DNA from 3 places in the Rahnella sp. 2050 genome. Region 2 is predicted to be linked to each of the others. Evidence: predicted binding sites of a transcription regulator. Region 2 holds the regulator's gene; each other region holds the start of a gene.
What was found. Region 2 encodes Fur, which represses iron uptake genes when iron is present. Its sites were predicted from a motif close to ATAATAATGAGAACNACTATCAA; they were not measured.
Positions count from the first base shown of each region.

Region 1 (8,179 bases), on a different contig from region 2:
GTGCTGGTGCGTCATAACCAGCGGGTGCATGCCGGCGATAAACTGGTGCTGATCGACAGCGAAGAGTTTACGGCTCGTCTGGCGTCTGCGCAGGGAGAACTTGAAGATGCCCGCGCGCAGGTAGCGCAGCAGGAAGCGGCGTTGCTGAGCCAGCAGGCGCAGGAACAACTGGCACTCACCCAAATCGAAGCCGCGCGCACGGCGATCCGTTCGTCGCGTGCGGAACAGCAACATGCTGAAGCCGAGCAGCAGCGTTATCAGTCGCTGGCGGTCAGCGGTGCCACATCACGTAATGATGCCGACCGGTATAAAACGGTGGCGGTGACGGCAGAACAAACCTCGGCGCACGCCGCGGCGATGCTGGATGTTGCCCAAAATCAGGCGGCGGTGACACACGCCCGGCGGGCAGAAATTCAGGCGGCGCTGGCACTGGCGAAGGCCGCTGTGGTGAAAGCGCAGGCGGCACAAGCGCTGGCGCAGCAGGATCTCAATCACACCACTATTGTTGCTGCCATCGATGGCATAGCGGGAAACCGGCAGGTACAGGTTGGCGATTACGTTACACCCGGTCAGCGGCTGATGACGCTGGTACCGGAACAGGGCATTTATGTGACGGCCAACTTCAAAGAAACACAGACCGGCAGAATGCAGCCGGGACAACGTGCGGACGTGCATGTGGATGCGCTGCCGGGCGTGACGTTTCGCGGTGAAGTCGACAGCCTTGCGCCGGGATCAGGTTCGACGTTTGCATTGCTGCCATTTGAGCCGGGCACGGGCAATTTCACCAAAATTGTTCAGCGGGTGCCGGTGCGGATCCGGCTTGACGCTGGTCAGCCAGATTTAGCGGCGCTACGCCCCGGATTATCCGTGGATGCGCGCGTTTCGTTAACCGATGCGGTCAGGTAAGCTATGACAGCAATTTTCTGATTATCAGGGTGTTATTATGCGCTATGAGAGTGAACATAAACCTAAAATCCGCGAGCGGATCCTGAAGGAGGCGGCGAAAGACATCCGTACCAAAGGGCCGTTGCAGGTCAGCGTGGCAGGTGTAATGAGCAAAGCTGGCCTGACGCACGGTGGGTTTTATGCGCACTTTGCCTCAAAAGAGGCACTGATTGAGGCCGCCATCGGGCAGATGTTTAATCAGGTTATGGCCCGCTGGGATAAAGAAAATCAGGGGCTGACGGCGCAGCAGCAACTGGCAGGGTATATCGATTTCTACCTGTCGCCCGGGCACCGCGATAACCGGGCGCAGGGCTGTCCGGTGTCGGCGCTGGCCTCTGAAACGCCACGCTTGTCCGCGCCCTGTCAGGCAGAGTTCGCGCGCGGCATCGAACGTATCCGTGGGATGATTATCCGCCAGTTGACAGCGATGGGCGTGGACGACCCGCAAACGCAGGCGATATCGGTCAGTGCGGAACTGATGGGCAGTTTGTCGCTGGCACGTTGTGAGCCTGATCGTGAAGTTTCAGATGCGTTGCTGGAAAGTGCGAAGAAAGCGCTGAAGGCGCGGCTGAATCTTGCAGAAGAATAAACCGTATCCGGGCGATTCACAGACCTCCCCCTTTTCAGGGGGAGGCGCTGAAAAATCTATCAGAAATCATACCCTACCGTAGCAACCACGGTACGTTCCTGACCCCAGTAGCAGTAGCTGGTGCCGTAACAGGCTGCGACATATTTCTTGTCGAACAGGTTGTTAGCATTCAGCTGCACATACGCGCCTTTCAGTTGCGGATTGAACTGCACCAGATTCATACGCAGTGACGCATCAACCAGCGTGGCAGAAGGCATGTGGCGGGTATTTTCGTTATCCGCCCATTGTGTGCCGATGTAACGCACACCTGCACCCATATCCACACCAATCGGCGTGTTGTACTGACCCCAGATGGAAGCCATTTGTTTTGGCGTCACATACGGCGTGTTGCCGTTGTTCTCAGCCGCATCACGGATACGCACTTTGTTGTAGGTGTAACCGGCCATCACGTTAAAGCGTTCAGTAACCTGTTTCTTAGCTTCCAGCTCCAGACCCTGTGAGCGGATTTTACCTGCCGGCTCGTAGTAGCTGCCGACTACCACGCGGTTACCCACGTCTTTTTGCGTCAGATCATACAGCGCCGCGGTGTACATATCGGAAGTGCCGACCGGCTGGTATTTGATCCCGGCTTCGTATTGCTCACTCTGCATCGGTTTCAGCAGCGTGCCGTCAGCGCCTGGCAGGGCAGATGGCGTCATCGCCTGGCTGTAGCTGACGTACGGTGAAATGCCGCTGTCAAAGGCGTACAGCAGGGAAGCGCGGCTGTTGAAATGACTGTCTTTACGTTCGCTGTTGCTGGTGGTGCCGTAGATGCTTTCGTAACTGCGGCTCGAGGTTTTCAGTGTGTCGTAACGGCCTGACAGGGTCAGATACCATTTGTTCCAGTTCATCTCATCTTGCAGATAGGTACCCATCTGCTCATAACGGTTTTTACCGCGTTTATGACTGTAATAATCCAGTGCATCACCGCCAACGCCAGTGTACGGGTTGAGGTTTTCAGCGTAAGCAGCGTCAGATTTCACATCATTGATAAAGTGGGAGTAATCGAAACCGATCACCACTTTATGTGCCAGTTCGCCGGTCGCGAAATCCGCTTCGAGCTGGTTATCAATCGCAAAAGTATCCAGCGAGGACTTCTCACCGGAATAATAACGACTCATCTCGGTACGGTCCGCATTCCAGCCCGCCTGATACACCTGATCCAGTTCGGTGTTGGAATGGGTGTAGTTGGCATTCTGGCGGAATGACCAGACGTCGTTAAACGCGTGCTGGAATTCGTAGCTGTAGATTTGCTCCCAGCGTTTGAACTGGTTGCGGGTGCTTTCGCCATCGAAGAAACCCCGGCTCAGTTTCTGCCCGTAGAGGCTGCCGTCAGCCGGAACCGCGGCGTGGTAGCCACCGGACGGATCTTTTTGCAGATACGCGCGCAGTAAAAGCGAGGTATTTTCATCCGGCGTCCACAGCAACTGTGGCGAAATCGCGTAACGCTCTTCACGCTGGTGATCGTACTGCGTATCGCTGCTGCGGGTCATCCCGGTCAGACGGAATGCCAGCTGATCGTTGATGGCGTTGGTGTAATCGAACGCGCCGCCTTTGGTGTTTTGCGTGCCACCGGAAAGCTGGAAGTGACCTTCTTCAGCAAACTGCGGGCGCTTGGTGGATTCCACCACCACACCGCCGGGAATGCTCTGGCCGTAAAGCGCAGAAGACGGTCCTTTCACCACATCAATACGTTCCAGGAACCACGGATCAACCTGAATGGAGTTATAGGTCGAGCCATCGCTCAGGATCCGCAGGCCATCGAGGAAGGTGTTGTTGACGTCACCGCCGTGGAAACCGCGCAGGGAAATGGTGTCATAACGCGTTGCGCCGCCGGCAAAGTTGGTGAATACGCCTGGCGTGTAGTTCAGTGCAGCGTTAACCGTGGTGGCGTTCTGGTCAGTCATTTGCTGACGGGTCACAACAGAAACGGCCTGACCGGTGGTGATCAGCGGCTGATCCGTTTTGGTCGCACTTTTACTGGTTTTCGCGCTGTAACCCTGCGTCGGAGCATCGGCGGTATCCGCAGGCGCGGCTTTGACAATGACGGTGTCTTCAGCAGCCATTGAGGCAACCGGCATTGCCAGCGCGCACATAAGCACCGAGCGTTTGAGGGGGAAAGCCAACAACATATTCATAATCCCTATAAATAACTCAATAATGATTGAGTGATTAATTGATGCGTGTGTAATAAACCCAAAAGCCAACATGTGTTCCGCACAAAAGCGTGACGTGCGAAGGGCAGTCACTTAACCGAAACGTGACGGATGTTAAACTTAATGATAATTGTTATCATTATTATTTTACAAATTCAAGGGAACTTTACGCCAAAAATGTGAAGTGACGCATTTTTAACCTGATGAAAACGAGGGTTTTTTAATCACAGTAATAAAAATCTGAGCAAAATGGCCGGAAGTGATTAGGGTTAATAGTGAGTTTTTTAATCATGTTCTCTATGTAAAATTCACGGCCGGGAGGCGAAAATGGGTCAGGGGAGTCCGGAGGAATACAGCAGGAAATGGGCAGCGGTTGACAACTATCTGGTGAGTCATTTAGTGGACAGCGATCCGGTTCTGGATCAGGTACTGAAAAACAATCATCAGGCCGGTTTACCCGCACACGATGTAGCACCCAATCAGGGAAAATTACTGGCGCTGTTCGCCCAAATCATCAGCGCACAGAAAGTCTTAGAAATCGGCACGCTCGGCGCTTACAGCACTATCTGGCTGGCGCGGGCGTTACCGGCGCGCGGAAAAGTCGTGACGCTGGAAGCCGATCCGCATCATGCGCGCATCGCACAAACCAACATTGAGCTGGCCGGTTTGCAGGATAAAATTACCTTACACACCGGGCCTGCGTCAGAGACCTTGCCCACGCTCGCGGCGGAAGCGCCGTTTGACCTGATTTTTATTGATGCCGATAAACCCAGCAATCCGCTTTATCTGGAATGGGCGCTGAAATTGTCGAAACCGGGGACATTAATTATTGGCGATAATGTGGTGCGGGACGGCGCGGTGGTGGATCCGCACAGCGACGACGCCCGGGTGCAGGGTGTGCGTCGCTTTATTGAGATGATTGAACAGGAACCGCGTTTATCAGCGACCGCGCTGCAAACCGTCGGCAGCAAAGGCTGGGACGGTTTTGTGCTGGCGCGGGTCACCGGTTAACAGGGCTTAACGCGCCAGACCAAAGCCAATATCAAACAGCGGATTTTCGCTGTCATGTGGCATATCGGATTGTTGTCTGAGCACGGCTTCTTCAGACGATGGCAGTTCAAACGGCAGCTTACCGGTATAGGCTTCGGTGCTGGTCAGGCGCGTAAACAAAACGGTATCGCTGACACCGAAATTGCCGATAATCACTTTCGCTTTGTCCTTCACGTTGGTCAGGATCGCCGGACGGTCGAGATAAACGGTGACGATTGTCGGCACTGCTTTGCTGGCTTTCACGATCGCCTGATAATCCGCGTTATCATCGGTAAAGGCCAGCGAGCCTTCGTGATGGCGCTTGCCAAAGAACCAGGCTTTATGCGGTTGCTCGTACGGGGCATGGGCGCGGATCAGCGCAATATCGGCTTTCTCCGGCGCATCCACCACGGTAAAACCGGCTGCCGTTGCGGCCTGCGGTGCTATGCCGTACAGCCAGATCTTTTTGCCTTTTTTCAGCGGTAATACATCATCGGTATTTTGCAGCAATACCAGTGAATGTCCCTGCGCCGAATTGGCTTCTTTTTGCCAGTCAGCGCGCCCGACGGTTTGGGTGGCTTTCTGCACATCGACATACGGATTTTCAAACAGTCCGGTCTGGAATTTTTGCTCAAGAATACGCACAACAGATTCATCCAGGCGCTGTTCAGTCAGTTGCTTTTCATGCACTGCGCTGACCAGCAACTGTGAGTCGGTCACGCCGCCAAACTGATCGACACCCGCCAGCACCGCCTTCACGAAACGCTGCTGCGGCGTCAGATTCTCGACACCCCACGACATGCCACCGGGCACCGGTTCTTTACCTTCCGGCGAACCGTTCAGGCATTCGTTTTCGCAATTGCTGGTGATCAGCCAGTCGCTGAGAATGACGCCTTTGAAACCGTATTGTCCGCGCAGAATGTCGGTCAGCAACTGATGACTGAATCCGGCACCGACCTGTTCGAGCGGTTTGCCGTCCACGGAAACATTTTTCAGGATTGAATATGTCGGCATGACGCTGGCAACATTGGCTTCAAACGCGCCGGTAAACGGATAGATGTGTTCTTTGAGATTATTGCCGGGGAAGACGGCGTTTTTGCCGTAGACGTTATGGCTGTCAAAACCGTTCTCAGCCGCGCCATAGCCGACCCAGTGTTTGACCACGGAAATCACGCTGCCCTGATTTAGTCCGTCAGGACCGTTTTGCATCCCTTCGATATAACCCCGCACCATGTTATGCACCCGTGTCGGATCTTCGCCGAAGGTGCCACTGATACGCGCCCAGCGCGGCTCTGTTGCCAGATCGGCTTGCGGTGAAAGTGCCTCACGGATACCGACGGCCAGATATTCCTGACGGACGATATCGGCGTAACGGCGGGTGAGTTTCTCATTGCCAATCGCCGCCAGTCCTAAGGTTTCCGGCCACCGGGTGAATTTACCGGAAGAGGTACTCGCACCGACCAGATACTCGAATGAGTTACGCGGGTCGCTGCTGACGGTGACCGGAATACCCAGGCGCGTCTTTTCGGCAATCTGCTGCAGTTTATTGTTTTCTTCCGCCATCATGGCGGGGTCGTTCGCCGAAAGCCGGGTGATCAGGCTGTTGACCTTCGCGCCGGCAATCATCTTTTCCGCCGCTGCCATGTCATAATGCGTGCCTGCGCCGATCGGGCTGTTGGCCGTCGGTGCCGAGCCATGCATCATCACCCCGGCTTTTTCCTCCAGCGTCATGCGTTTCACCAGATCCGCTGCTCGTTCTTCCGGCGTCAGTCGCCAGTCTTCATAAGGTTCCAGTTTCCCGGAATGATCGAGATCTTTGAACTGTAAGCCGTCGACAGTCAGCAGCGTCACTTCGCGCTGGCTAAGTTCCGGTTGATTATCGGCGGCAAAAACAGAAGGTGAGGAAAGCAGCAGGGCAGCGACAGCAAGGCTCAGAGGTTTGATTTTCATCATCGTCCTTAATGGTTGATAACTATAGAAGAACTCAATTCCCAATCAATAACCTATTTGCCAGCTGAATGTTGCGATCTGCTTCGCAATGATGTCAGCCGAATGCCAGTCCGAGCACCGCGCCAACGGCCAGTACCCATAACGGGTGGATACGCTTACTGAGCGCCAGCAGGGTACACAAGGCGATCACTCCCGCAAGCGTCAGCGTGGTGGCTGAGGCTTTGGCGATCAGTAATCCGCTCGACACCACCAGCCCGACAGTCACCGGCACCAGCCCGCGTTGCACTATCTGCCGCCACGGACGGTCTTTGTAACGTTTCCAGCCGCCCATCACGACAAGTGTAATGATTGACGACGGACCAAATTTTGCCAGAGAAGACACCAGCAATCCTGACCATCCGGCAACCTGCCAGCCAATCAGCGGCACGATCATCATATTCGGGCCGGGAGCGGCCTGTGCCAGGGCGAACAGCGCACTGAACTCCTGCGCACTCATCCAGTGATGCACCTGCACCACTGCACGTTGCATCTCGGGCAGAACGGTATTTCCGCCACCAAATGCCAGCACGGAAAGTTCGGTAAATAACAGGGCAAGAGAAAGTAAAACTGGCATCAGAATTTACTCCTCGCGCAGATGAAAATACTGACCGGGGCCAGCACCAGCATGACCGGCAGCATCGGGATCCGGAACACGGCAATTGCCATTACGCCGACGGCAACCAGCAAAAGTTGCAGCCATTTCCCCCGCAAAGGAGCAAGCATTTTGATGCCGGTCGAGAGCAGTAAACCGGCCGCCGCCGCCGCCATTCCGGCGAACAGATGTTCCACCAGCGGTTCATTCTGATAACGTGCATACACCAGGCCGAGCAGCACCACACAAATCGTCGGCGCGAGAATAAGCCCGAGTAGCGCCGATAATGCGCCGCGTAATCCGCGGAACTCCATCCCCAGCGCGACCGACAGGTTAATGATGTTGCCGCCGGGTAAAAACTGGCACAACCCGAGCAACTCGGTGAACTGAGCGGCGGTCAGCCAGTGGCGTTTATCCACCAGCATGTGTCGCGCCATCGGCAGCACGCCACCGAAACCGGTCAGGCCAAGGACGAAAAAGCCCATAAACAGTTGCCTGCAATCGGGTTGCGGCGCGGTATTTTCTTCTGTCTCAGGCATTAATTTTTCCTGCGTTTGCGCTGACATTTTCACACTCTCCCTCAAAAGTAATCCAAAGCCGCCAGAGGCGTAAATTCTGTTAAGGATCATGCGCGTGGATGTGCCATGATGTCTAATGCATTTATTAATGGCTAAAGATACCCTGAAGGTATGGTTATGATTGAACTGAAACGTCTGAATGCGTTTGTTACCGTGGTGGAAGCGGGCAGCATTACCCGCGCCGCAGAATTGCTGTTTATTCAACAGCCGCCGCTGACGCGCCTGTTACAGGGACTGGAGCAGGAATTTGGCATCCCTTTAT
Region 1 covers NZ_JBEPKE010000001.1:468,165-476,343, reverse strand. The annotation lists gene ABIC79_RS02035 (HlyD family secretion protein) at 1-906, shown strand, start outside; gene ABIC79_RS02030 (TetR/AcrR family transcriptional regulator) at 944-1,534, shown strand; gene ABIC79_RS02025 (TonB-dependent siderophore receptor) at 1,594-3,705, opposite strand; gene ABIC79_RS02020 (O-methyltransferase) at 4,057-4,740, shown strand; gene ABIC79_RS02015 (glycoside hydrolase family 3 protein) at 4,747-6,708, opposite strand; gene ABIC79_RS02010 (chromate transporter) at 6,803-7,321, opposite strand; gene ABIC79_RS02005 (chromate transporter) at 7,321-7,878, opposite strand; gene ABIC79_RS02000 (LysR family transcriptional regulator) at 8,029-8,179, shown strand, end outside.
Region 1: a site for Fur is predicted at 3,853-3,875, ahead of ABIC79_RS02025 (TonB-dependent siderophore receptor). Genes of this name have one in related genera too.

Region 2 (8,179 bases):
AAAGCGCTGTCATTCTTCAGTGGTCGTCGTCTGGTTCCGATCCTGACTTCTTTCCTGATGATCATCGTTGCCTTCATCCTGATGTATGTATGGCCTCTGATTTTCAACGGTCTGGTGACCTTCGGTGAGCATATCCAGCAACTGGGTTCTGCCGGTGCCGGTATCTATGCCTTCTTCAACCGTTTACTGATCCCGGTCGGTCTGCATCATGCACTGAACTCCGTGTTCTGGTTTGATGTTGCAGGTATTAACGATATCCCTAACTTCCTCGGTGGTCAGGAATCTATCCAGTCAGGTAAAGCGGTGGTGGGTATCACCGGTCGTTATCAGGCAGGTTTCTTCCCGATCATGATGTTTGGTCTTCCGGGCGCGGCACTGGCGATTTACCACTGCGCACGTCCTGAAAACAAAGCAAAAGTTGCTGGTATCATGCTGGCTGCTGCTTTCGCTTCCTTCTTTACCGGTATCACCGAACCGCTGGAATTCTCCTTCATGTTCGTTGCGCCGGTGTTGTATGTGATTCACGCCGTACTGACCGGGATTTCGGTCTTCATCGCAGCAAGCATGCACTGGATTGCCGGTTTCGGCTTCAGCGCAGGTTTGGTGGATATGGTGCTGTCTTCCCGTAACCCGCTGGCGACTCACTGGTACATGCTGATCCCTCAGGGTCTGGTGTTCTTCGTGATTTACTATGTGGTGTTCCGTTTCACCATCCAGAAATTCAACCTGCTGACCCCGGGACGTGAACTGGCAGTGGCCGGTGACGAAGCGGACGGTTACGACGTTGATGTGGAATCTGCTGGCAACAAAGGTGATGAAACCGTTGCTCTGGCACGTCGTTATATCAGTGCCATCGGCGGTTCAGAAAACCTGACCGGCATTGATGCCTGTATCACCCGTCTGCGCCTGAACGTGAAAGACTCCGCACTGGTCAACGACGGACTGGCGAAACGTCTGGGCGCTTCAGGAGTTATCCGTCTGAATAAACAAAGCGTGCAGGTGATTGTCGGTACCCGTGCCGAAATCATTGCCGGTGCGATGCGTACCGCACTGAATGCAGGCCCGATTGCTGCGGCTACCGTGACTCCGGCTGCGCCAGTGTCTGAAATCAAACCTCAGGCAGTGCCAAACAGCGTGAAAACGGTAGTGGAAACTTTAGTGTCTCCGGTTACCGGTGACATTGTGGCGCTGGATCAGGTGCCTGATGAAGCCTTTGCCAGCAAAGCGGTGGGTGATGGTGTTGCCATCCGTCCTACCGATAAAATCGTTGTGTCGCCGGCTGCGGGCACGGTGGTGAAAATCTTCAATACCAATCATGCGTTCTGCCTGGAAACGACTTCCGGTGCTGAAATCGTGGTGCATATGGGGATTGATACTGTTGCACTGAACGGCCAGGGCTTTACCCGCCTGGTTGAAGAAGGGACAACAGTCACTGCCGGTCAGCCTGTACTGGAACTGGATCTGGATTATCTGAATGCCAATGCGCGCTCAATGATCAGCCCGGTAGTCGTCAGCAATATTGATGATTATACCGGTGTGACGTCACTGGCCAGCGGTTCAGTGGTTGCCGGTCAAACGAAACTGTTCGATATCCAGGGCAAATAACCCTGCGGATGACGTAACAGGTCGACGTAGTGACAGCGGGAAGAGAGCGATCTCTTCCCGCTTTTTATTGTCTGAGGACAGAGGCAGCAGAGATAACCACGATTTAATGCAACTAACGGTTGTTTCCCGGCGTGGCTTGTTGGAACATAAGCGGTTATCCGTAGAGTCAATGTTGCGTAGAGGAATTGCACAATGAGTGAGGCTGAAGCCCGCCCAACAAATTTTATCCGTCAGATTATTGATGAAGATCTGGCGACCGGGAAACACAATACCGTTCACACCCGTTTCCCACCTGAGCCTAATGGTTATCTGCACATCGGTCATGCAAAATCTATCTGCCTGAATTTCGGCATCGCGCAAGACTATCAGGGCCAGTGTAATCTGCGTTTTGACGATACCAACCCGGCAAAAGAAGACATCGAATTCGTTGAGTCAATCAAACGCGACGTCCAGTGGTTAGGTTTCGACTGGAGCGGCGATATTCATTACTCCTCGGACTATTTTGATCAACTGCATGCTTATGCGCTTGAACTGATCAACAAAGGTCTGGCGTATGTTGATGAACTGTCTCCTGACCAGATCCGTGAATATCGCGGCTCCCTGACGTCGCCGGGTAAAAACAGCCCGTACCGCGATCGCACCGTGGAAGAGAACATTGCGTTATTTGAAAAAATGCGTAACGGTGAGTTCGCCGAAGGCGCTGCGTGTCTGCGTGCAAAAATCGATATGGCCTCGCCATTCTTTGTGATGCGTGATCCGGTTCTGTACCGTATTAAATTCGCAGAACATCACCAGACCGGTAAAAAATGGTGCATCTATCCGATGTACGATTTCACCCACTGCATTTCCGATGCGCTGGAAGGGATCACCCATTCGCTGTGTACGCTGGAATTCCAGGATAACCGTCGTCTGTACGACTGGGTTCTGGATAATATTTCTATTCCATGCCACCCGCGTCAGTACGAATTCTCCCGTCTGAATCTCGAATACTCCATCATGTCCAAGCGCAAGCTGAACCTGCTGGTGACCGAGAAGATTGTTGAAGGCTGGGATGACCCGCGCATGCCGACCGTTTCAGGTCTGCGTCGCCGGGGCTATACCGCGGCGTCTATCCGTGAATTCTGCCGTCGTATCGGCGTTACCAAGCAGGATAACAACGTCGAAATGATGGCGCTGGAATCTTGCATCCGTGACGATCTCAACGAGAACGCACCGCGCGCCATGGCGGTTATCAATCCGGTTAAAGTGATCATTGAAAACTTTACCGGTGATGATGTGCAGATGGTGAAGATGCCGAATCATCCGGGCAAACCGGAAATGGGCACCCGCGAAGTGCCGTTTACCCGTGAGATTTACATCGATCAGGCTGATTTCCGCGAAGAAGCCAACAAGCAGTACAAGCGTCTGGTGTTGGGCAAAGAAGTGCGCCTGCGTAATGCGTATGTGATCAAAGCAGAACGTATCGAGAAAGACGAGGAAGGGAATATCACCACTATCTTCTGTTCTTACGATATCGACACGCTGAGCAAAGATCCTGCCGATGGCCGCAAGGTGAAAGGCGTGATCCACTGGGTGTCCGCGTCTGAAGGCAAACCGGCTGAGTTCCGCCTGTATGACCGTCTGTTCAGCGTCGCAAACCCGGGCCAGGCGGAAGACTTCCTGACCACCATCAACCCGGATTCCCTGGTGATTTCCCACGGTTTCGTGGAGCCATCACTGGTGGCTGCACAGGCTGAAATCAGCCTGCAGTTTGAGCGTGAAGGTTACTTCTGTGCCGACAACCGCTACTCAAGTGCTGAACATCTGGTGTTTAACCGTACCGTTGGCCTGCGTGATACCTGGGAAAGCAAACCCGTCGCGTAAGCCCTCAGTATGAGGTAATAAAAACGCAGTTCAGGCTGCGTTTTTTTTCGCCTGTTATTCTTGTCAGAGATGCCTTTTGTTTTTCGTCGCGAATTAATGTATTTCCTATGCTTACTTTTAAAACGTTGTGCCACAGCCGTTCATATTGCTGAAACGTTTAAACTGTAAGATGATTTTGTTTAATCGTATGTTTTAATTATATATTATTATAGTCCATTGCTTTAATCCTTTCCTGCATACCTCTGTAATGCTTTTTCATCTTTATGTGCACTTTGTCATATTTCGATAATTAATGATTAATTACTCATTGATAATTCGCGTCGCGAAAAATACTCTTGATGTTGATTTAACCGGTTACGCCTCTGGCGACCGCTTTTTATACCCGTTTGGGTTTTGCTCGTTTTTTTAGTCAACATGAGGAATCTCTATGCACAAGCACCGTAACAGGGGCAAGGGATCGGCTTACCTGAAACCTGCCATGTATTCTCTCGCCGGCACCTTACTGGGTGGCGGAATGATGTTTTCACAAGAGACCAAAGCAGCCGGTTTTATTGATGATTCCACACTGACCGGCGGTGTGTACTACTGGCAGCGTGAACGTGACCGCAAGGACATGGATCCGGCGAGTGACCACTACAAAGACTATACAACCAACCTTTCGCATTCTACCGCTAACCTGAACCTCGATTTTTCTTCCGGCTATGCCTGGGACATGTTTGGTATTGATATCGCAGCCTTTACGGCGATTGAAATGGCCGAGAGCAGCGAGAGCGGCCATCCCAACGAAATCGCCTTTTCCAACAGCAACCGCGCCTACGACGAAGATTACTCCGGGGATAAAAGTGGGGTCAGTCTTTATAAGGCAGCCGGTAAATTCAAATACGGCGGATTCTGGGGGCACGCAGGGTATATTCAGCCTACCGGACAGACGCTGATCGCACCGCACTGGAGCTTTATGCCGGGTACGTATCGCGGTGCGGAAGCCGGTTATAAACACGATTTCGGTGACCCGGGTGAACTGAGTTTCTCCTATATGTGGGCTGATGAATATAAATCGCCGTGGCATCTGGAAATGGATGATTTCCGCCAGAATGACAAGAAAACCGGCGTTTCTTATATTCATTCGCTCGGTGCGAAATATGATTTTAAAAATGACTTCGTACTGGAAGGCGCATTTGGCCAGGCTGAAAGTTATGTCGATCAGTACTTTGCTAAAGCCTCGTACAAAATGGATCTGCTGGGCAATCCGCTGACCACCAGCTATCAGTTCTATGGTGCAGAAGACCGCATCAGTGACAAGAATGATCCGAACAGTCTGTATGACGGTCTGGCATGGTTGCAGGCACTGACCTTTGGCTATACCACCGGGCAGTTTAACTGGCGTCTGGAAGGGACGATGGTGAAAGCGGAAGGGAATCAGGGCTACTTCCTGCAGCGCATGACCCCGACTTATTCTTCCTCAAACGGCCGTCTTGATGTGTGGTGGGACAACCGCTCGGACTTCAACGCCAATGGTGAAAAAGCCGTGTATGCCGGCGTGCTTTATGATCTGGCGAAATGGGACCTGCCGGGGTTCGCGGTCGGTGGTTCGTACGTCTATGCGTGGGATGCCAAACCGAGCACCAACGCCGCTTATGACCAGAGCCAGCGTCTGAAAGAAAGCGCATGGAGCCTGGATGCGCTGTACACCATTCAGGAAGGGCGCGCCAAAGGGACGTTGTTCAAACTGCATTACACCCAGTACGACAACCATTCGGACATACCGAGCTGGGGCGGCGGTTACGGCAACATTTTCCAGGATGAAAAAGACGTGAAATTCATCGTTATCGCTCCATTTACTATTTTCTGAGGTCGCTATGTCGATGAATAAATTACTGATGATCATGGTTTCGGCTGTTTTGCTGGCCGGTTGTGCACCCACCGCCGATCAGGCACAAATATCCCAAACGCGGGAAGATTACCGTGCCTGTATCAATACGTCAGAAGGCAATCCGGACAAACTGGCATCCTGCGAGGTGTTACTGAATAAACTGAAACAGGAAAAAGCCCACCAGCAATTTGCAGAACAGGAGACGGTGCGCGTGGTGGATTATCAGCGATGTCTGACGGCGCGTAAAACTGGCGACGGTCAGGCATATGCTGCTGATTGCGGGAAAATCTGGCAGGAAATAAAAACGAACAATTCACCTAAGCCGTGAATCTCAGCAGCGAAACATACCCCGGCTTGCCGGGGTTTTTTATGCCTGCTATCCGGGCTCAATCTGCGTCGATATCAGACATAAAAAAACCGCTTTTCAGCGGTTAATTTAGTCAAAGCCTGTGCAGATTACTGCGCAGGTTTATCGTTGTGCAAAGAGTCATCTTCGCGGCAATCGCCTGCTTCACAGTGGCCGTACAGATACAGGCTGTGGTTGGTGAGCTTGATACCGTGTTTCTTAGCAATCTCACGCTGACGACCTTCAATATATTCGTCACGGAATTCGATCACACGACCGCAATCCAGACAGATCAGGTGGTCGTGGTGATGTTGCTGGGTCAGTTCGAATACGGACTTGCCGCCTTCGAAGTTATGACGGGTGACAATACCGGCGTCGTCAAACTGGTTCAGAACGCGGTAAACCGTCGCCAGGCCAATTTCTTCACCCATATCAATCAGTTGCTTGTAAAGATCTTCCGCACTAACGTGATGACCTTCCGGCGCTTGCAGCACTTCCAGGATTTTGAGGCGCGGAAGCGTGACTTTTAAGCCGGCTTTCTTCAGTGCGGTGTTGTTGTCAGTCATGCGGATTCAGTCCTGTTACTATGTGCTAATCAAGTTGAGGCATGCAGCCTGTGGCATCGGCGGCACAAAATTATTCGTTTAGTCTCTTCGTTTAACGCAATGTGCCAATTCTCGTCAACGACAGCCTGTTAATAAAGATCACAAATTGCCGGTCACATTTGTAATGCAACGACTTGATCAATAGAAAAAACAGAGGAACTCAGTGTACCTTGATACGACCGAAAGTTACAATTTTGTAGCAGTTAAATTGTTAATTTCAGTAATAGTTTGGCCCTTCAATTGTAGAATAAATCCTCAGGGCCAACAGGGTTTTTAGCCAATAATTTCAGAAAGGCTAAGTTCTTCTGTGATCTGTTTCACCCAGGCATCAACACGTTCGCTGGTCAGTTCGGGCTGACGATCTTCGTCAATTGCCAGTCCTATGAAGTGCTTATCATCCGCCAGGCCTTTAGATGCTTCAAAGTGGTAACCTTCGGTAGGCCAATGTCCGACAATCACTGCGCCGCGTGGCTCAATGATATCGCGCACGGTGCCCAGCGCATCGCAGAAATATTCGGCGTAGTCTTCCTGGTCACCGCAACCAAACAGTGCCACCAGCTTACCTTCGAAATCTATCTCTTCCAGCGTTGGGAAAAAGTCGTCCCAGTCACACTGCGCTTCACCGTAATACCAGGTTGGAATGCCGATAAGCAAAATATCGAATTTTTCCAGATCCTCTTTGCTGCTCTTCGCAATGTCATGCACCTCTGCAACATCTTTACCCAATTGCTTCTGGATCATTTTTGCGATGTTTTCGGTGTTACCTGTATCGGATCCAAAGAAGATACCTACAACGGCCATAAGATTACCTAACCTCTTGTTCTCAATGAAGTGCTCTGCAACGCAGGCAATAATAATGCAGATGATAGCAAACTCGTGCGGCGGAGAATATGCTTCTGCTCGCCTTCTTAACTGGGAAATAAGTTTATCGGGCAATATTTTTAAGTGTTATCGCCTTTGTGTGCTTTCACCTGCGGCGAATTAACCTCAGGGTTAATGAGGTCAAAAGCAAGTTTGAGAAATAAGTCGTCACAATACTAAATTTCGAGAACATTCCGCCGATAGATGATTCGGGAGCAATCTCAACATAATAAAGAAATCGATGCCCGGAGAGGTGTTCAAACATGTCCTGGGGCACTTGCCTGCTGGTTACCTGTCTTGATTCTCCGCATCCCCGTCAATCCTCAGGCCAGAAACAGACATGTTTCGAGAGAGGCATATCGTGCAGTTTTTAAAAAATATCACCATCAGGGCCGCTTTATTAACCATTCTTGGCATCTTTTGCGTCATGTGGGCAGGTGTTTCCCTTTACACCGTCACCTCACTGGACACACTGACCCAAAATACCAAAAATAGTACCGAGCTGGTCAACAATATGGCGCTGATCAATAAAGGAAATGATCAGTATTTTCGTACCGTGACGCGCCTGAGCCGCGCCGTGGCACAGCTTCAGGCCGATCCGTCAAAAGGTCCGGAAATTTTTGATACCGCCAAACAATCACTCAGCGGGCTGACGCAGGCTCTGGCCAGTTTTAAAGCGGCACCGCATCCGGGGCTGGAAGATTCCTCCGTGCAGGAATTAATCACCAGTTGGGAAAATCTGATCACGCAGGGCGTCACGCCATTGTTCGACGCAGCCCGCAGCAAAAATACGGAGTCCTATAACCAGCTAGCCAATTCCACCGTACCTGCACTGAGCCGCAGCTTTGGCTCATCGATGGAGAAAGTCAGCGGTCAGATCGCTGTCGATTTTGATGCGGCACAACGGCAATCCACCCATCTGACGTCATTTAGCAAAGTGATTCTGCTGACGGCATTTGGTATCGGGCTGGTGATTTTATTGCTGACTGACCGTTATCTGGTGATGGCGCTGGTGAAGCCGCTGGATAA
Region 2 covers NZ_JBEPKE010000002.1:1,082,125-1,090,303, forward strand. The annotation lists gene nagE (N-acetylglucosamine-specific PTS transporter subunit IIBC) at 1-1,605, shown strand, start outside; gene glnS (glutamine--tRNA ligase) at 1,798-3,468, shown strand; gene chiP (chitoporin ChiP) at 3,947-5,317, shown strand; gene chiQ (ChiQ/YbfN family lipoprotein) at 5,331-5,666, shown strand; gene fur (ferric iron uptake transcriptional regulator) at 5,795-6,250, opposite strand; gene fldA (flavodoxin FldA) at 6,563-7,090, opposite strand; gene ABIC79_RS12300 (methyl-accepting chemotaxis protein) at 7,512-8,179, shown strand, end outside.

Region 3 (8,179 bases), on a different contig from region 2:
ACACTTTATTTATGATCGCCTGAAATTTACCTGTATTACTTTCAACGTCACCTTCAGAGGGCCAATACAGTATAAAAAGGAGGCCACGAAATAACACTGTGCATTCGCCCAAGAATAGCCCCGTTGATTGTGACTATTCTTTTGCATCCACACATCGGTGTGGGAGGAGAATCACAGATTGTGTGGAACCGATAACCGCTCAAATCAAAGGGTGATTTACATCACATTTATTCTGTCACCTGCCACACAGAATGACGTTCATCGGGCAAAAAGCTGGTCAGTTGCACAATGAGGTTGCCGGAAGACTGCCTTATAATGGATGCCATACCCTGTATTACCAGAGCATGTTTACAAGAACATTATTGAGCGTCAACTTCAGATAATTTACCGGAATTTTTTGTTCCGGGATGTTTAATAAACGCGGAGACAGTTATGTCACGTAATAAAGATAAAGAACACGCTACCGAAGCGCTTTTTATTAAAGTTCATGAAAGCGATAACGTGGCGATTATTGTGAATGACAACGGCTTAAAAGCCGGCACCCGATTTGCGAACGGTCTGGAATTAATTGAGCATATTCCGCAAGGCCATAAAGTGGCGTTAGAACCCATTGCTAAAGGCGGCGATATTATTCGTTACGGAGAAGTCATTGGTTATGCCGTACGGGATATCGCGCAGGGCAGCTGGATTGATGAATCCCTGGTGGAATTACCGGTCGCCCCTGAACTTTACAGCCTGCCGCTGGCCACCCGTGTGCCACCCGCGCTGCCACCACTCGAAGGCTATACCTTTGAAGGCTACCGCAATGCCGACGGCAGCGTCGGCACCAAAAATCTGCTGGGAATCACCACCAGTGTGCACTGCGTGGCGGGCGTAGTGGATTACGTAGTGAAAATCATTGAACGTGATTTACTGCCGAAATTCCCCAACGTCGACGGCGTCGTGGCACTGAACCATTTGTACGGTTGCGGTGTGGCGATTAACGCTCCTGCGGCCATTATCCCGATCCGTACCATCCACAATCTGGCGCTGAACCCGAACTTTGGCGGCGAAGTCATGGTGGTCGGTCTGGGCTGTGAGAAGCTGCAACCCGAGCGCCTGCTGGAAGGCACGCCGGATGTGCAGGCGATTTCACTCGATGACACGCACATTGTGCGTTTGCAGGATGAGCAACATGTCGGTTTCCAGTCGATGGTTGACGATATCCTGACGGTCGCACAATTTCATCTGGAACGCCTGAACCGCCGCCAGCGCGAAACCTGTCCGGCTTCCGATCTGGTTGTGGGCACACAATGCGGCGGCAGTGATGCCTTCTCCGGTGTCACCGCCAACCCGGCAGTCGGTTACGCTTCGGATTTGCTGGTGCGCTGCGGTGCAACAGTGATGTTTTCAGAAGTCACAGAAGTGCGCGACGCTATCCATCTGCTGACACCGCGTGCAGCGGACGTCGACGTGGGTAAACGTCTGCTGGAAGAAATGGCCTGGTACGATAATTATCTGTCGCTGGGTCAGACCGACCGCAGCGCCAACCCGTCTCCGGGCAACAAAAAAGGCGGTCTGGCTAACGTGGTTGAAAAAGCCCTGGGTTCGATTGCTAAATCCGGTACCAGTGCGATTTCAGAAGTGTTGTCTCCGGGACAACGTCCGACCAAAAAAGGCCTGATTTACGCCGCCACACCTGCCAGCGATTTTGTCTGCGGGACACAGCAACTGGCTTCCGGTATTACCGTTCAGGTATTCACCACCGGACGCGGTACGCCATACGGCCTGCTTGCCGTGCCGGTGATTAAAATGGCAACACGTACCACGCTGGCAAACCGCTGGCACGATCTGATGGATATCAATGCCGGGACAATTGCGACCGGTGATGCCACCATCGAGGATGTGGGCTGGGAACTGTTCCATTTCATTCTGGACATCGCCAGCGGTCGCAAGAAAACCTGGTCAGACACCTGGGGCATCCATAATGCGCTGGCGGTGTTTAACCCGGCGCCGGTAACCTGAGTTACCGTTTTGCGGATAAACGAAAGGCCAGCAATGCTGGCCTTTTTTGTGCGTCTGATTTGATTCACAACTTACTGCGCCGCAGCGGCACCGGTTTGTTCTGCACCCACCAGCCCGACTTTCAGGTAACCGGCTTTACGCAAGTTATCCATCACGCTCATCAGCGTTTCGTAATCGACACTTTTGTCCGCGCGGAAGAAAATCGTACTCTGCTTGTTACCCTGAGTACGCTGATCCAGCATCGCGGTCATATTATCGCTGTTCACGGGCGTGTCGCCGAGGAACAGTTGCTTGTCAGCTTTCACCGACAGGAAAATCGGTTTCTCCGGACGCGGCTGCTGTTTTGCCGTCGAAGCCGGTAAATCCACCCGCACATCAACGGTGGCCAGCGGTGCCGCCACCATGAAGATGATCAGCAATACCAGCATGACGTCGATAAAAGGCGTGACGTTGATGTCATGCATTTCACCACTTTCGTCGATATCGTCGTTTAACCGAATAGCCATAATCTGTTATTACCCTACGCGTAACTGACCTGTCTGACCGCGTGGCGCATTGCCTTCGCTGGCAGCCAGATCCAAATCACGGCCCTGTAACAGGATAATCTGCGCCGCCACATCGCCTACCTGATGACGGTAAGAGGTGATGGTACGGGCGAAAATATTGTAGATGACCACCGCAGGGATAGCCGCAACCAGACCCACAGCCGTGGCCAGTAAGGCTTCGGCGATACCCGGTGCGACGACCGCCAGATTGGTAGTCTGCGTCTGTGCGATACCGATGAAGCTGTTCATGATGCCCCATACGGTACCGAACAGACCGACGAAGGGAGAGATTGCTCCGATGGTCGCCAGAATACCGTTGCCACGGCCCATGTAACGACCCGCGGCGCTGACGCGGCGCTCAAGGCGAAAACCGGTACGCTCTTTAATGCCGTTGTTGTCAGTCGATCCGGCAGACAGTTCCAGCTCGTTCTGCGCATCGCGGATCATCTGCGCGCTGATGCTGCTGGCAGCGAAACTTTCAGCCTGCTCGGCGGCTTCGTCCAGCGTACGAACGGAGGACAACGCATCAAATTCACGGCGCATACGGCGTTTGCCCGTGAAGACTTCCGCACCCTTGCTGAATAACAATGCCCAGGTGACCACAGAAGCCAGCAGCAGACCGATCATGACGGTCTTCACCACCACATCAGCGTGATGGTACATGCCCATAACAGACAAATCGGTTGGGATCACGGGTGCCGTCTCTGCTGGCGCGGGTTGCATCACCGGAGCTGGCGTTGCGTCACCGGTCGCCGGTGCGTCAGCCGTTGCAGGTTGAGTTGCTGCAGAATTGACGGCTTGTCCCGCCGGCGTCGCAGGTGCAGCCATCGCGTTGCCGCTCAGACCAGCAACCAACATTAACGACATCAGTAATGAGGTCGCCTCTTTCATCTTATTGCGAGCCGTTTTCACGCGTCGCCTCCAGCCAGAATCAGTGTGTAGAAGGAATGAATAACGCCGAATGATATCAAAGAAAAAGGCCTAATTGATAGTCGTTCTCATTATTATTTACATTGTCCCGCCTGCCGCCCGACGTGTCATTGACAGATGACAAGGTTTTTCCTGTTTGTACAAAGGTTGAACAATTTAACCTCCGTCACACTTTCAAAAAAAATCACACAGTAAATCAATCATCTGAGCTTCATTACTCAAGTTAAAACAACGTTTTAAATATTAAGCAACAGCTTTTTACATTTGTTACGAGTTTGTGATAACGCTCAAATACCGCACAACAAAAAATAGGATAAAGTGCATTCACTGGCGAAGACCTCACACCGGCACGTCATGCATCCCTATCATTTAAAAGCTTATTCAGACATTTTTCAAAATGAACCGGCAACGCCTCTGCGCCCGTCCTGTTCGATACTTGTTCACATTTATCTTTCCCTTACCGAGTACCCTGGAGACAAACTGATGAAAATGCAAAAAGCACTTCTCAGCCTTTGCCTGAGTTCCGCGACCCTCTTATTTACGCATGGCGTGTCAGCACAAACGCTGAAAGCCGCCGACGTGCATCCGCAAGGCTATCCCAACGTGGTCGCCGTCCAGCACATGGGCGAAAAACTGCAAAAGCAAACAGACGGACGCCTCGAAATTAAAACGTTTCCGGGCGGCGTGCTGGGAGATGAAAAGCAGGAAATTGAACAGGCGCAGCTCGGTGCGCTGGATATCATCCGTGTGTCGATGACGCCGGTTGCTTCGATTTTGCCAGAAATTAATGTCTTCACCCTGCCCTATATTTTCCGCGACGAAGACCATATGCACAAAGTGCTCGACGGTCAGATCGGTAAAGAAATCGGCGATAAAATCACCAACAACCCGAATTCGCGACTGGTTTTTCTCGGCTGGATGGATGGCGGGACGCGTAACCTGATCACCAAAAAACCGGTGGTGAAACCGGAAGATTTGCACGGCATGAAAATCCGCGTACAGGGCAGTCCGATTGCGCTGGCAACGCTGAAAGCGATGGGTGCCAATCCGGTGGCGATGGGCGTCAGTGAAGTGTTCAGCGGCATGCAGACCGGCGTCATTGACGGCACCGAAAACAACCCGCCAACCTTTGTCGCCCATAACTACCTGCCGGTAGTGAAAAACTACACCTACAGCCGCCATTTCATCATCCCGGAGCTGTTCCTGTATTCAAAAGTGAAATGGGACAAACTGAAACCGGAAGACCAGCAGTTAATCCTCAAACTGGCGAAAGAAGCACAGGACGAACAGCGCGAACTGTGGAAAGCCTATAACGAGAAAGCCCTCGCCACGATGAAAGCGGGCGGCGTGAAATTCTATGAGATTGACCCCGCGACGTATGTCAAAGCCACGCAATCCGTGCGCGATGAATTCGGCAAAGACCATCAGGATCTGATGCAGCAAATCGCTGACGTGAAGTAAACCCTGACACCGGCAGCCTGCGGGCTGCTTCTTTCTGATCTTTCGCCGGGGGATTTATGGTTTCGAGTTATCACACCCTGATGGACATTCTTTACCGCTGCGCGATGTGGATCGCGGGCATCGCGTTGCTGCTGATGGTGGCGGTGATCCCGGTTGGGATCTTTGCCCGTTACGTGATGAACAGCGCCCTGTCGTGGCCGGAGCCGATCGCGATTATGTGCATGGTGACGTTCACCTTTATCGGAGCCGCTGTCAGTTACCGCGCTGGTTCACACATCGTCGTTGCGATGGTCACTGACCGCCTGCCACCTGCGCTGAAAAAATTTTCTGCCCTGCTGGCTGACCTGATGATGCTGGCCATCAGCGTGTTTATTTTCTGGTACAGCCTGCAATTGTGCAGTGAACTCTGGCAACAGCCGGTGGCGGAATTCCCGCTGCTGACCGCCGGACAGACCTATCTGCCGCTACCTATAGGTTCTGCACTGACGTTGTTATTCATCATTGAGCAGATCATTGCCGGCCCGCAACATCAGCGGCCTGTGGTGATGCTGGGCAATTCTGACGCCTGACCGGAGCCTGTTATGGATGCATTAATCTTGTTGTTAACGCTGGCAGTGATGCTGGCGATTGGCGTGCCGGTCGCTTACGCCGTCGGGCTGAGCGCGCTGGCAGGAGCCTGGTGGATTGACCTGCCGTTTGAAGCGCTGATGATCCAACTGACCAACGGCGTGAACAAATTTTCACTGCTGGCGATCCCGTTCTTTATTCTGGCAGGCGCGATCATGGCCGAAGGAGGGATCGCCCGCAGGCTGGTCAGTTTTGCCTACATCTTTGTCGGGTTTATCCGCGGCGGGCTGTCGCTGGTGAACATTGTGGCCTCAACCTTTTTTGGCGCGATCTCCGGTTCTTCCGTGGCGGATACCGCCTCAATCGGCTCGGTGATGATCCCGGAAATGGAGAAAAAGGGCTATCCGCGTGACTTTGCGGCGGCGGTCACCGCCAGCGGCTCGGTACAGGCGATCCTGACGCCACCCAGCCACAACTCGGTGATTTACTCGCTGGCGACCGGCGGTACGGTGTCGATTGCCGCGCTGTTCATCGCCGGTATTTTGCCCGGTTTACTGCTCAGCCTGACGCTGATGGTGATGTGCGTGGTGTTTGCTCACAAACGCGGTTACCCGAAAGGTGAGCGCGTGCCGTTCCGCCAGGCGCTGAAGATTTTTATCGACACGCTGTGGGGGCTGATGACCATCGTGATCATCATGGGCGGCATTCTCAGCGGAATATTTACCGCGACGGAATCCGCAGCGATCGCGTGTTTGTGGTCATTCTTCGTCACCATGTTTATCTACCGCGATTACAAGTGGAGCGAACTACCGAAACTGATGTATCGCACGGTGAAAACCGTCAGCATCGTGATGATCCTGATAGGGTTTGCCGCCAGTTTTGGCGCAGTCATGACTTACATGCAGTTGCCGATGCGCATCACCGAATTCTTCACCTCGATCTCTGACAACAAGTACGTGATCCTTATGTGGATCAACATCATGCTGCTGGTGATCGGCACACTGATGGACATGGCGCCGATCATCCTGATCCTGACGCCGGTGCTGTTGCCGGTGGTGTTATCGCTCGGCATCGACCCGGTGCATTTCGGCATGATCATGCTGGTGAATCTGGGGATTGGCCTGATCACCCCGCCGGTCGGCTCGGTGCTGTTTGTGGCCAGCGCGGTGAGTAAACAGAGCATCGAAAAAGTGGTGAAAGCCATGCTGCCGTTCTACTGCGTGCTGTTCGTGGTGCTGATGCTGGTGACCTATATTCCGACCATTTCGCTGTTCCTGCCCAAACTGTTTGGCGTTTATACCGGCTGATGCCCAAAACTCGTTTCTCCCTTGCCCGTCGTGACGACGGGCTTTTTTTTTGGCCGTGCTGCTGAAATTTTCTCATCCACCCGCCAAAAGCCTGATCCCTGAAATTCATCATGTTAAGTTAATGACATATCGGCGGATGCAGAGAGCACCGCGCTATAAAACAGGGTGAAATACGGATTATGTCGTCTAAGAAAATTGAAACCGCGCTGGTCAGCGCCGGACGGGACAAGAAATTCACGCAGGGTTCAGTGAATGCCGTGATCCAGCGCGCCTCATCGCTGGTGTTTGAAACCGTGGCAGATAAAAAACACGCCACCGCTAACCGCGCCAACGGCGAACTATTTTACGGTCGTCGTGGCACCCTGACGCATTTCTCATTCCAGGAAGCGATGGTGGAGCTGGAAGGCGGCGCAGGTTGCGCGCTGTATCCTTGTGGCGCGGCGGCAGTCAGTAACGCCGTACTCTCATTTGTCAGCAGCGGCGACCACATTCTGGTGGCCGGTTCAGCCTACGAGCCGACGCAGGATTTCTGCGAAAAAGTGCTGAAAAAACTCGGCGTATCCACCACCTATTTTCCGGCCAATATCGGCGCGGGGTTAGGCTCGCTGATGCAACCCAACACCAGAGTGGTGTTCCTGGAATCGCCGGGTTCGATCACCCTGGAAGTCCCGGACATTCCGGCGATGGTGAAAGCCGTGCGGGCCGTGAATCCGGACGTCGTCGTCATGATCGACAACACATGGGCGGCGGGCATTCTGTTTAAAGCGCTGGAATTCGATATCGATATTTCGATTCAGGCAGGCACCAAATACATTATCGGCCATTCCGATGCCATGATTGGCACCGCCGTTTCTAATGAACGTTGCTGGGAGCAACTGCGGGAACACTCATATCTGATGGGCCAGATGGTCGATGCTGATATCGCGTATGTCGCCAGCCGCGGTTTACGCACTATGGGCGTGCGGCTGAAACAGCATGCAGAAAGTAGTCTCCGCATTGCGCGGTGGCTGGCAGAGCGGCCGGAAGTGGCGGTGGTCAACCACCCGGCATTACCCGGCAGCAAAGGCCATGAATTCTGGAAACGTGATTTCACCGGCAGTTGCGGCCTGTTCTCTTTTGTGCTGAAACAGCGCCTGAGCAAACAGCAACTTTCCGACTATCTCGATCACTTCGCACATTTCAGCATGGCCTATTCCTGGGGCGGTTTTGAATCACTGGTTTTAGCCAATCAGCCGGAAGAAATTCAGGCGATACGTCCGGCAGAAACCGTGGATTTCAGCGGTACTCTGGTGCGGTTGCATATCGGGCTGGAAAATTGTGACGACCTGATCGCCGATCTTTCAACAGCCTTTGAACGGATTGCGA
Region 3 covers NZ_JBEPKE010000005.1:89,295-97,473, forward strand. The annotation lists gene garD (galactarate dehydratase) at 433-2,004, shown strand; gene exbD (TonB system transport protein ExbD) at 2,076-2,510, opposite strand; gene exbB (tol-pal system-associated acyl-CoA thioesterase) at 2,520-3,440, opposite strand; gene ABIC79_RS18440 (TRAP transporter substrate-binding protein) at 3,963-4,940, shown strand; gene ABIC79_RS18445 (TRAP transporter small permease) at 4,997-5,509, shown strand; gene ABIC79_RS18450 (TRAP transporter large permease) at 5,522-6,814, shown strand; gene metC (cystathionine beta-lyase) at 6,994-8,179, shown strand, end outside.
Region 3: a site for Fur is predicted at 3,535-3,557, ahead of exbB (tol-pal system-associated acyl-CoA thioesterase). Genes of this name have one in related genera too.